Vulgatibacter sp.: one gene and its partner. The protein of the gene in region 2 binds, or shares a complex with, the protein of the main gene of each other region. Links are inferred from orthologs where the notes say so. Each region holds a gene or a part of one and is shown on either strand. Other genes may lie near its edges. The genes, in order: ACESMR_RS17910 and smc.

The links.
Region 1: the proteins of smc (region 2) and ACESMR_RS17910 are in contact, whole or in part, in a crystal structure (PDB 3ZGX), measured with the Bacillus subtilis proteins. The link is inferred for Vulgatibacter sp. from one-to-one orthologs.

The regions. Positions count from the first base shown.
Region 1 is NZ_JAWLCN010000008.1:184,791-188,088, forward strand. The notes cover bases 198-3,194. They hold ACESMR_RS17910 (segregation and condensation protein A), read right to left. Parts: upstream 2,125-3,194; coding sequence 1,270-2,124; downstream 198-1,269. Other genes in these bases: scpB (SMC-Scp complex subunit ScpB), read right to left, coding at 198-1,187; ACESMR_RS17915 (site-2 protease family protein), read right to left, coding at 2,139-2,792; ACESMR_RS17920 (M23 family metallopeptidase), read right to left, coding at 2,887-3,194. Outside these bases: more of scpB, read right to left, coding at 1-197; more of ACESMR_RS17920, read right to left, coding at 3,195-3,298. UniProt on the Bacillus subtilis protein: Participates in chromosomal partition during cell division. May act via the formation of a condensin-like complex containing Smc and ScpB that pull DNA away from mid-cell into both cell halves.
Region 2 is NZ_JAWLCN010000002.1:284,831-289,322, forward strand. What follows is about bases 302-4,492. They hold smc (chromosome segregation protein SMC), read right to left. Parts: upstream 4,120-4,492; coding sequence 502-4,119; downstream 302-501. Other genes in these bases: ACESMR_RS05120 (tetratricopeptide repeat protein), read right to left, coding at 4,421-4,492. Also shown: ACESMR_RS05110 (hypothetical protein), read right to left, coding at 1-159. UniProt on the Bacillus subtilis protein: Required for chromosome condensation and partitioning.

The DNA of each region.
Region 1 (3,298 bases), on a different replicon or contig from region 2:
GGCCCCAGCTCCTCCTCGACGATCTGCACGCTCTCTTCGTTGAGCTCGTGGAACTCCCGCAGCGTCGGCAACGACGCGAGGTCCTTCAGCTGGAAGAACTCCAGGAACTCCCGGGACGTTCCGTAGAGCAGCGGACGGCCCACCTCGTCCTTCTTTCCGAGGATCTTGATCAGCTTCCAATCGAGGAGCGCCTTCACCACCGCGCCGCAATCGACGCCGCGGATGTCCTCGATCTCCGGCCGGGTCACCGGCTGGCGGTAGGCGATGATCGCCAGGGTCTCGAGAGCGGCGCGCGTGAGCCGGCGGGGCTTCACGTGGAGGAAGCGACGCACGAACTCCGCCGACTCCGGCGCGGTGCGGAGCTGCCAGGCTCCCGACACCTCGGAGAGCACGACGCCGGAGATCCCTTCGCGCAGCTCGCCGGCGAGGCGCTCCAGGGCGTCCTTGATCCGATGGGCCTCGAGGCCGCTCGCTGCGCGCATCTGCTCCACGGTGAGCGGCTTGTCGGAGACGAAGAGGAGCGAGTGGACCACGTGCCGCGCCTGGTCCTCGGTGAGCTTGCGGGCCTTGGCGGCGATCTTGTCGAACGAGCCCTGGAGATCCTCCTCGAGCTCGGCGATCTCGGCGGGGGTCTCCTCGTCCTCCCGCTCCTCCGCTGCCTGGGCGAGGGCCTCCTCCTCAGCGGTGGGGGCGTCCTCGGAGAGCTCGCGGGCCATCTCGGCCTGGAGCGCCGCGTCCTCCTCGGCACCGGCCTCGAAGGCAGCGACGTTGGCGTCCTCCACGGCGATCGGGTCGACCGCGGCAACGGCAACCTCCTCGACCTCGGCTTCCACCGCATCGAGGGCCTCGGCAGCAGCCTCGAGGGCGCCGTCCGCGTCGGCTTCGTCCGGCGCCTCGTGCGCCACCTCGTCGGCAGCGGCGACCTCGTCGGCGGCAGGCTCCTCCGCAGGCGCGTCTTCGGGCGCTTCCGCATGCACCGGGAGCGCATCCTCCGGCGCCGCCGCCTCGTCCAGCTCCGTCGCGAGCGCCTCCGCCTCGAGCGCCGCAGCCGCAGCGGCCTCGGCCGCCTCCTGGAGGAACGCTGCCGCGTCCTCGTCCACCGCGGCGGGGGTCCGCTCCTCCACGGCCTCCACCACCCGCCCACCCCGGCGGTTTTCGGCGTTGCGACGCGTCGTCTCGTTGCTCACGAATGCTCTCCCGGAAGGCACGAGGGTGTCGGCTTGCGAACGGGCCGCAAACTAGCAGAAGGGGCCGACACTGGGCACCCGATCAGCGGAAATCGTCCCGGATGTCGACGTCGTCGTCGCCGAGGCGCTCGGTCCGGCTGATCACGATGTCGCCGCCCCGCTCCTCCTGGAGGACCCGCACCAGCTTGAGCCGGGTCATCTCCAGCAGGCCGAGGAAGGTGGCGATCACGCGGTGGCGCTCGGTCATCCCCTCGAAGAGCTCGAAGAAGGTGACGTGATCCTTGCCCCGGAGCAGGTCGGCGATCCGGCTGATCGCGTCGGAGATCGAGACCCGCTCGAGCACCACCTGGTGCTGCTTCTCGGGCTTGAGGTTCTTGAGGACCTTGTCGAGCGCCTCGATCAGCTTGAAGACCGAGACCTCCTTGATCCCCAGCTCCCCCTCGGCGAAGGGCACCGCCTCCGCCCGCACCTGCCTGGTGAAGACGTCGCGCCCGAGGAGGTCCTGCCGGGCCAGGTCCTCCGCCGCGGCCTTGTACTTCTGGTACTCGAGGAGCCGCCGCACCAGCTCGGCGCGCGGATCGCCCTGCTCCTCCTCGCTCTCCTCCGGCGGGGTCTCGGGCCTGGGCAGCAGGAGTCGGCTCTTGATGTGGGCCAGCGTCGCCGCCATCACCAGAAACTCGCCGGCGATGTCGAGGTTGAGCTCCTTCATCCGCTCCAGGTACGCGAGGTACTCCTGGGTGACGAAGGCGATGGGGATGTCGAAGATGTCGAGCTTGTGCTCGCGGATGAGGTGGAGGAGGAGGTCCAGCGGACCTTCGAAGGTGGGCAGCGTGAGCGTGAAGGCCCGCGCCGCCACCACGAACTCGTGGGAGGGCTGCTCGCCGGCCTCGTCGACCTGCGCGGCCTTGCCGCGCCGACCCTTCACCACCTCGCCCACGGTCGTCCCCGCTCCTAGCCCGCGATCGCCGCGCTGAGGTGCATCAGCCACCCGCCCAGCCACATCATCGGCCTGTGGATCAGCCTTCCGCCGAAGAGGAAGACGCCGATGAGGAGCACCGGAGCGTACGGGAAGATCTTCTCGTAGGCCAGCGCCGTCCGCCGGGGGAGTAGGCCGAGGAGCACCTTGCTGCCGTCCAGGGGCGGGAGCGGGATCATGTTGAAGATCGCCAGCGCCAGGTTGAGCACCAGCATCGACTGGGCGAAGGCGTAGATCGCCTCGTTGGTCTGCCCGGCCCGCATGGCGAGGCCCATGCTGAGCGCCGCCCCCAGGGCGAGGAGCAGGTTGGAGACGGGCCCCGCCGCCGAGACGATCATCATCCCGGTCGACATCGTGACCTTGCGGGTGAAGCGGGTGGGCGTCACCGGCACCGGCTTGGCCCAGGCGAAGAAGACGCCCCCGGAGAAGATCACCTGCATCACCGGCAGCAGCACCGTACCGACCGGATCGATGTGGGGGATGGGGTTGAGCGTGAGCCGGCCCAGCCGCGCCGCCGTGTCGTCACCCAGGGCGTGGGCGGAGGCGGCGTGCGCCCACTCGTGCACCGTCAACGAGAGGAGCACGGGGATGAACCAGAGGACGAGGCTCTGCAGATCGGAGGCGTTCACCGGGAAGAGAACCGTTCTCGCGGCGGGAACCATCCCACCGCCGGAAAAGCGGGCTAGGTAGCAAGCGCCACGCAGGCAGTCAAACCGGCCTGGGTCAGGGCAGGAAGTCGAGCGGATCGTGGGGTTCGGTGCCCCGACGGACCTCGAAATGGCAATGGGGACCGGTCGCCCTGCCGGTGCGGCCCACCAGCGCCAGCGGCTGCCCCGCCTTCACCTCGGCGCCCTCCTGCACCAGGTTGCGCTGGTTGTGGGCGTAGATGGTGATCAGATCGCCCTGGTGGCGGAGGATCACGATGTTGCCGTAGCCGCGCTGGGTTCCGGCGAAGAGCACCACCCCGTCCGCCGCGGCGACGATCTTCGTCCCCTCGGGGGCGGCGATGTCGATGCCGTCGTGGCGGGTGGCGCCGCGGGGGCCGAAGCGGCTGTAGAGCACGCCCTGCACCGGCCAGCCGAGGATCGCGTTCTCCCGCTTGCCCCTGGCGGGTTCGCGGCGGGAGACGCTCGGC
Region 2 (4,492 bases):
GGTGATCTCCCGGATCCCGGTGTGGTCGGTCCCGGCGCAGACGCCGTTGGTGTCGGCGTCGATGAAGTAGTGGAAGGAGAAGTTGCCGCCCTCGAAGAGCGCGCCCTCGAGCGTCTTCGAAAAGTCGGTGGATCCGCCCTCACCGACCTGGAAGACCACGTAGTCGACGAACTGGCCCCGCTCGTCGAAGAGGACGAGCCACGCATCGTTTCCGGCGGTGAAGCCGGTCCCCGCGACGGTGAGGTCGAAGCTGGGCGGGGTGCAGGCCTCGAAGCACGCCTCGGGGTAGTCGAGGTCGGCGCAGGCAAGGGTGCCGAGGCACGTGCCGCAATACGACCTTGCGCATGCTGCACTCCGAGGGCGACAAGCACGTACCAGACACGCCTCGAGCCGCTCTCCTTCTTGGGGTAGGCGGCGCTTATAGCTCGTGTGGCGTACGGAAGTCCAAGCGGTGGCGCAGGCCGGCAGCGCCCGGCGTCGATACCGCGCGGCGCTACGCCGTCAGGCGGCGCCCTCGGCCTGCGCCTCGTCCTCGCCACCGCCGCCTTCTTCGTCGCGGCGCGAGAGCTTCACGCTCACGGTCTTGGAGACGCCGGGCTCCTCCATGGTCACGCCGTAGAGCGTGTCGGCGATCTCCATCGTCCGCTTGTTGTGCGTGATGAGGATGAACTGCGAGGTCTTGCTCATCTCCTTGACCATGTCGTTGTAGCGACCGACGTTGGCTTCGTCGAGCGGCGCATCGACTTCGTCGAGGAGGCAGAAGGGCGTCGGCTTGATCAGGAAGATGGCGAAGATGAGCGAGACGGCGGTGAGCGCCTTCTCGCCGCCGGACATCAGGTTCACGTTCTGCATCTTCTTGCCAGGCGGCTGGGCGAAGATCTCGACGCCGGGCTCGGCGCCGGGACGCGTCTCGTCGCGGACCAGCTCGAGGTGCGCGTTGCCGCCGGCGAAGAGCCGCGGGAAGACCTGCTGGAACTTCTCGTTGATGATCCGGAAGGTGTCGTCGAAGCGCTCGCGTGAGGTCGCGTCGATCTTGGCGATCGCCTGCCGGAGCTTGGTGAGGCTCTGCTCGAGATCCACCTGCTGCTTCGAGAGGAACTCGTAGCGCTCCTGCAGCTCTGCGTGCTCCTCCACCGCGGTGAGGTTCACCTCGCCCATGCGGTCGGCCTGCTCGCGCAGCTGCACCAGCCGCTCGTCCGATCCCTCGGGCGGCTGCGGCCTGGCGTGGAAATCGTGGATCTGCTCGGCCAGCACGAGGTTGTGCCGCTCCTGGATCGCCTCGACCAGGTGGTTGAGCTCGATCGCGAGCTCGCGATCCTGCATCGCCGCCTGGGAGGAGGTGGAGACCAGCTCGTCCAGGCGCTTGCGCTCGCCCTTGAGGGCCTGCTCCTGCTCGGCTACCGCCGCGGCCTTCGCCGCGTGGGCCTCGCGGGCCTGCTGCAACTCCGCCTTCGCCTGCGCCAGCTCGTCACCCATCGAGTGGATGCCGAGGCTCGCCTCGTCCACCTTGGCGGCGAGCTCCTCGAGGCGCTGCTCGCCCTCCGCAATCTGCGCCCGGGCTCGCTCCTGCCGCCCCTCCATCTCGGTGCGCTCGCGGGCCACGCGGGCCAGGGTGCGATCGATCGCCTCGCGCCGCTCCTTCTCCGCCGCGGCGGCGATCTGCAGCCGGGTGAGCTCGCCGGAGAGGTGGTGGACCTGATCGCGCACCGCCGCCACTTCTGCCTGGAGCTGGGCGATCCGCTCCTCGCGCCGCGCCCGCTCGGCCTCCGCCTGCGCCGCTGCGCCCCGGGCCGCTTCCGCCTCCGCATCGAGGAGGCCGAGCTGGTGCTGCATCTCCTCGCGCTCGCGGAGCACCTGCTCGCCACGGGCCCGGATCCGGGCCAGCTCCTCGGTGATCCGCCCGAGATCCTTCTCGGCGTGGAGGAGGTTGAGCTCCTCGGCGTGCTTGTTCTTCTCGAGCGCCTTGAGCGACTGGTCGAGCTCGTCCGCGCGGCGGGCGAGCTTCTTGTGCCGCTCCGCTGCCACCGCGACCCGCGTCTCGAGCGAGCGCACCACCTCGGTGAGCTCGGCCACCTCGCGGCGCTTCTGGAGCAGGCCCGCGCCTGCCCCGTCCGCCTCGCCACCGGTGACGCCGCCGGTGGGCGCGATCACCTCGCCCGCCTCGGTGACCAGGGTGTGGCCGGTGGCCTTCGCCCAGATCTCCAGCGCCGCATCGAGGCTCGAGACCACGAGCACGTCGCCGAGAAGCGCATGGGCCAGCGCCTGGTGCTCGGGGGCGAAGCCCACCACGTCGACCGCCCGGGCGAGGACGCTCGGATGCTCGAGGGTGGCGAGCGGCTTGCCCGCACGGAGCCCCAGCGGGAGGAAGGTGCTCCTTCCCTCGCGGGTGTCGGCGAGGAAGCGCGCCAGCTCGACGGCCTTGTCGTGGTTCTCGACCACGATCGACTGGAGCCGCTCGCCCAGCACCGCTTCGACGGCCCGCTCGTATTCGGCAGGGCTGGAGAGGAGATCGCTGACGAGGCCGACGACGCCCTCGGGCCGCTGCCCCTCCTCCTCGACGCCGTGGGTCATCACCGCCCGGACGCCGCGGTCGTATCCCTCGTAGGAGCGCTGGATCTCCACCAGCGAGTGGAGGCGCGAGCGCTTGTCGCCGAGCTCCTCGCGGAGCGCCACCAGCTCTGCCTCCGCGTGGACCAGCTCCGCGCGGATCTGCTCGTGGAGCTCCGCCTCCTCGCCCCGCCGCGTGTCGAGCTCGAGCTTGAGCTGCCGCGTGGCACCGGCTCGATCCGCCAGCTGGTTGCGGGCCTTGTCGAGGCTCTCGACCTCGTGCTCCAGGCCGTCGGCCTCGCCCTGCAGCCGGGCGATCCGGTCGACGAGATCGCCCCGTCGCCTGTCGATGGTGAGCAGGTCGCCCTTCATCGCCGCAGCGTGGGAGAGCACCTCCATCGCCTGGCCGCGCTCGCCCTCGAGGCGCTGCACCGCTTCGCGCTCCGCGTTGCGGGCGGCCTCGAGCTCGTCGTGCAGCGCCTGCACCCGCTCGGTGTCCGCGCCGCCCTTGCCCTGGAGCTCCTCGGCGAGGCGCTTCGCGTCCTCGGCCTCCTGGCCCAGCGCCTCGGCGCGCTTCTCGAGCTGGCGGATCTCCTCCTCGAGCTCCCGCTGCCGCGCGAGGACCTGCTCCTTCTCGCGCTGGTAGAAATCGAGGTTGGTCTGGTTGAGCGCGGTGCCCTGCGAGAGCGCCGCCACCCGCTCGCTCCGCGCCTCGAGATCGGCGCTCTCCGCAGCGAGGCTGTCGCGGGCCTCGGCGATCGCCTCCTCGAGGTCCTCCACCCGCGAGGCGAGGTTGCGCTGCTCGTCCTTGAGGCCACCGGCCTGGGCCACGGCGACCTTGCGCATCGCCTGGAGCTCGAGCCAGCGCAGCGAGGCGAGGTGGAGCTCGATCTCGCGGATCTCCGCCTTGACCGCCTTGTACTTCTCGGCCTTGCGCGCCTGGCGGTTGAGCACCTCGAGGCGCTTGCCGAGCTCGCCGAGGATGTCCGAGAGCCGGAGCAGGTTCTGCTCCGTGTGCTCCATCTTCCGCTCGGCTGCCTTGCGGCGCGCCTTGTATTTGGTGATGCCCGCTGCCTCTTCGATGAGCGAGCGCCGGTCTTCGGGCTTGGCCGAGACGATGAGGCCGATGCGCCCCTGCTCGATGATCGAATAGGCGCGGGTACCGACGCCGGTGCCGAGGAAGAGCTCGATGATGTCGAGGAGGCGGCACGTCGCCTTGTTGATCAGGTACTCGCTCTCGCCGTTGCGGAAGAGGCGGCGGGTGACCGTGATCTCGCTGAAATCCTTGTAGGCCGCAGGGACGTCGCCGCGATCGTTCCAGAAGGTGATCGAGACCTCGGCCATGCCCAGCGGCGCGTGTTTCTCCGAGCCGTTGAAGATCACGTCTTCCATGGCCCGGCCGCGCAGGTGTTTGGCCGACTGCTCGCCCATCACCCAGCGGATCGAGTCGACGACGTTCGACTTGCCGCAGCCGTTCGGGCCCACGATCCCCGTCACGCCGTCGTCGAATTGGAAGACGGTGCGGGCCATGAAGCTCTTGAAGCCGCAGATGTCGAGGCGCTTGATGCGCATCCGGTCTCCCCGCGTTCGACTGGGCGCGCGCCGACCGGTCATGACCAGACACGTATGGTCACGCCTTGTCGCGTCGCATGCCGGGATCTAACCCAAGGGAACGAGCGATCGCAAGCCGGGACGGTCACACGTCGGGCGATCGCAGCCACGCTATCGGTTGCTAGCGCACCCCGGAAGGGCGTTTTGTGGACGGCCCTGTGGAAAACCCGTGGAGCGATCGAGCTCGAGCGCCGGACACACGACCGCCCGGCGGCACCGCGTCCGCGGGGGGACGCTGCCTACCGGGCGGTGGTGGAAAGGTTCAGCTGCCCTGGACGACCGACTCGTAGCCCGGCGTCGCCTTCAGGCTGTCGAACATCGGATCGGCGGCGAG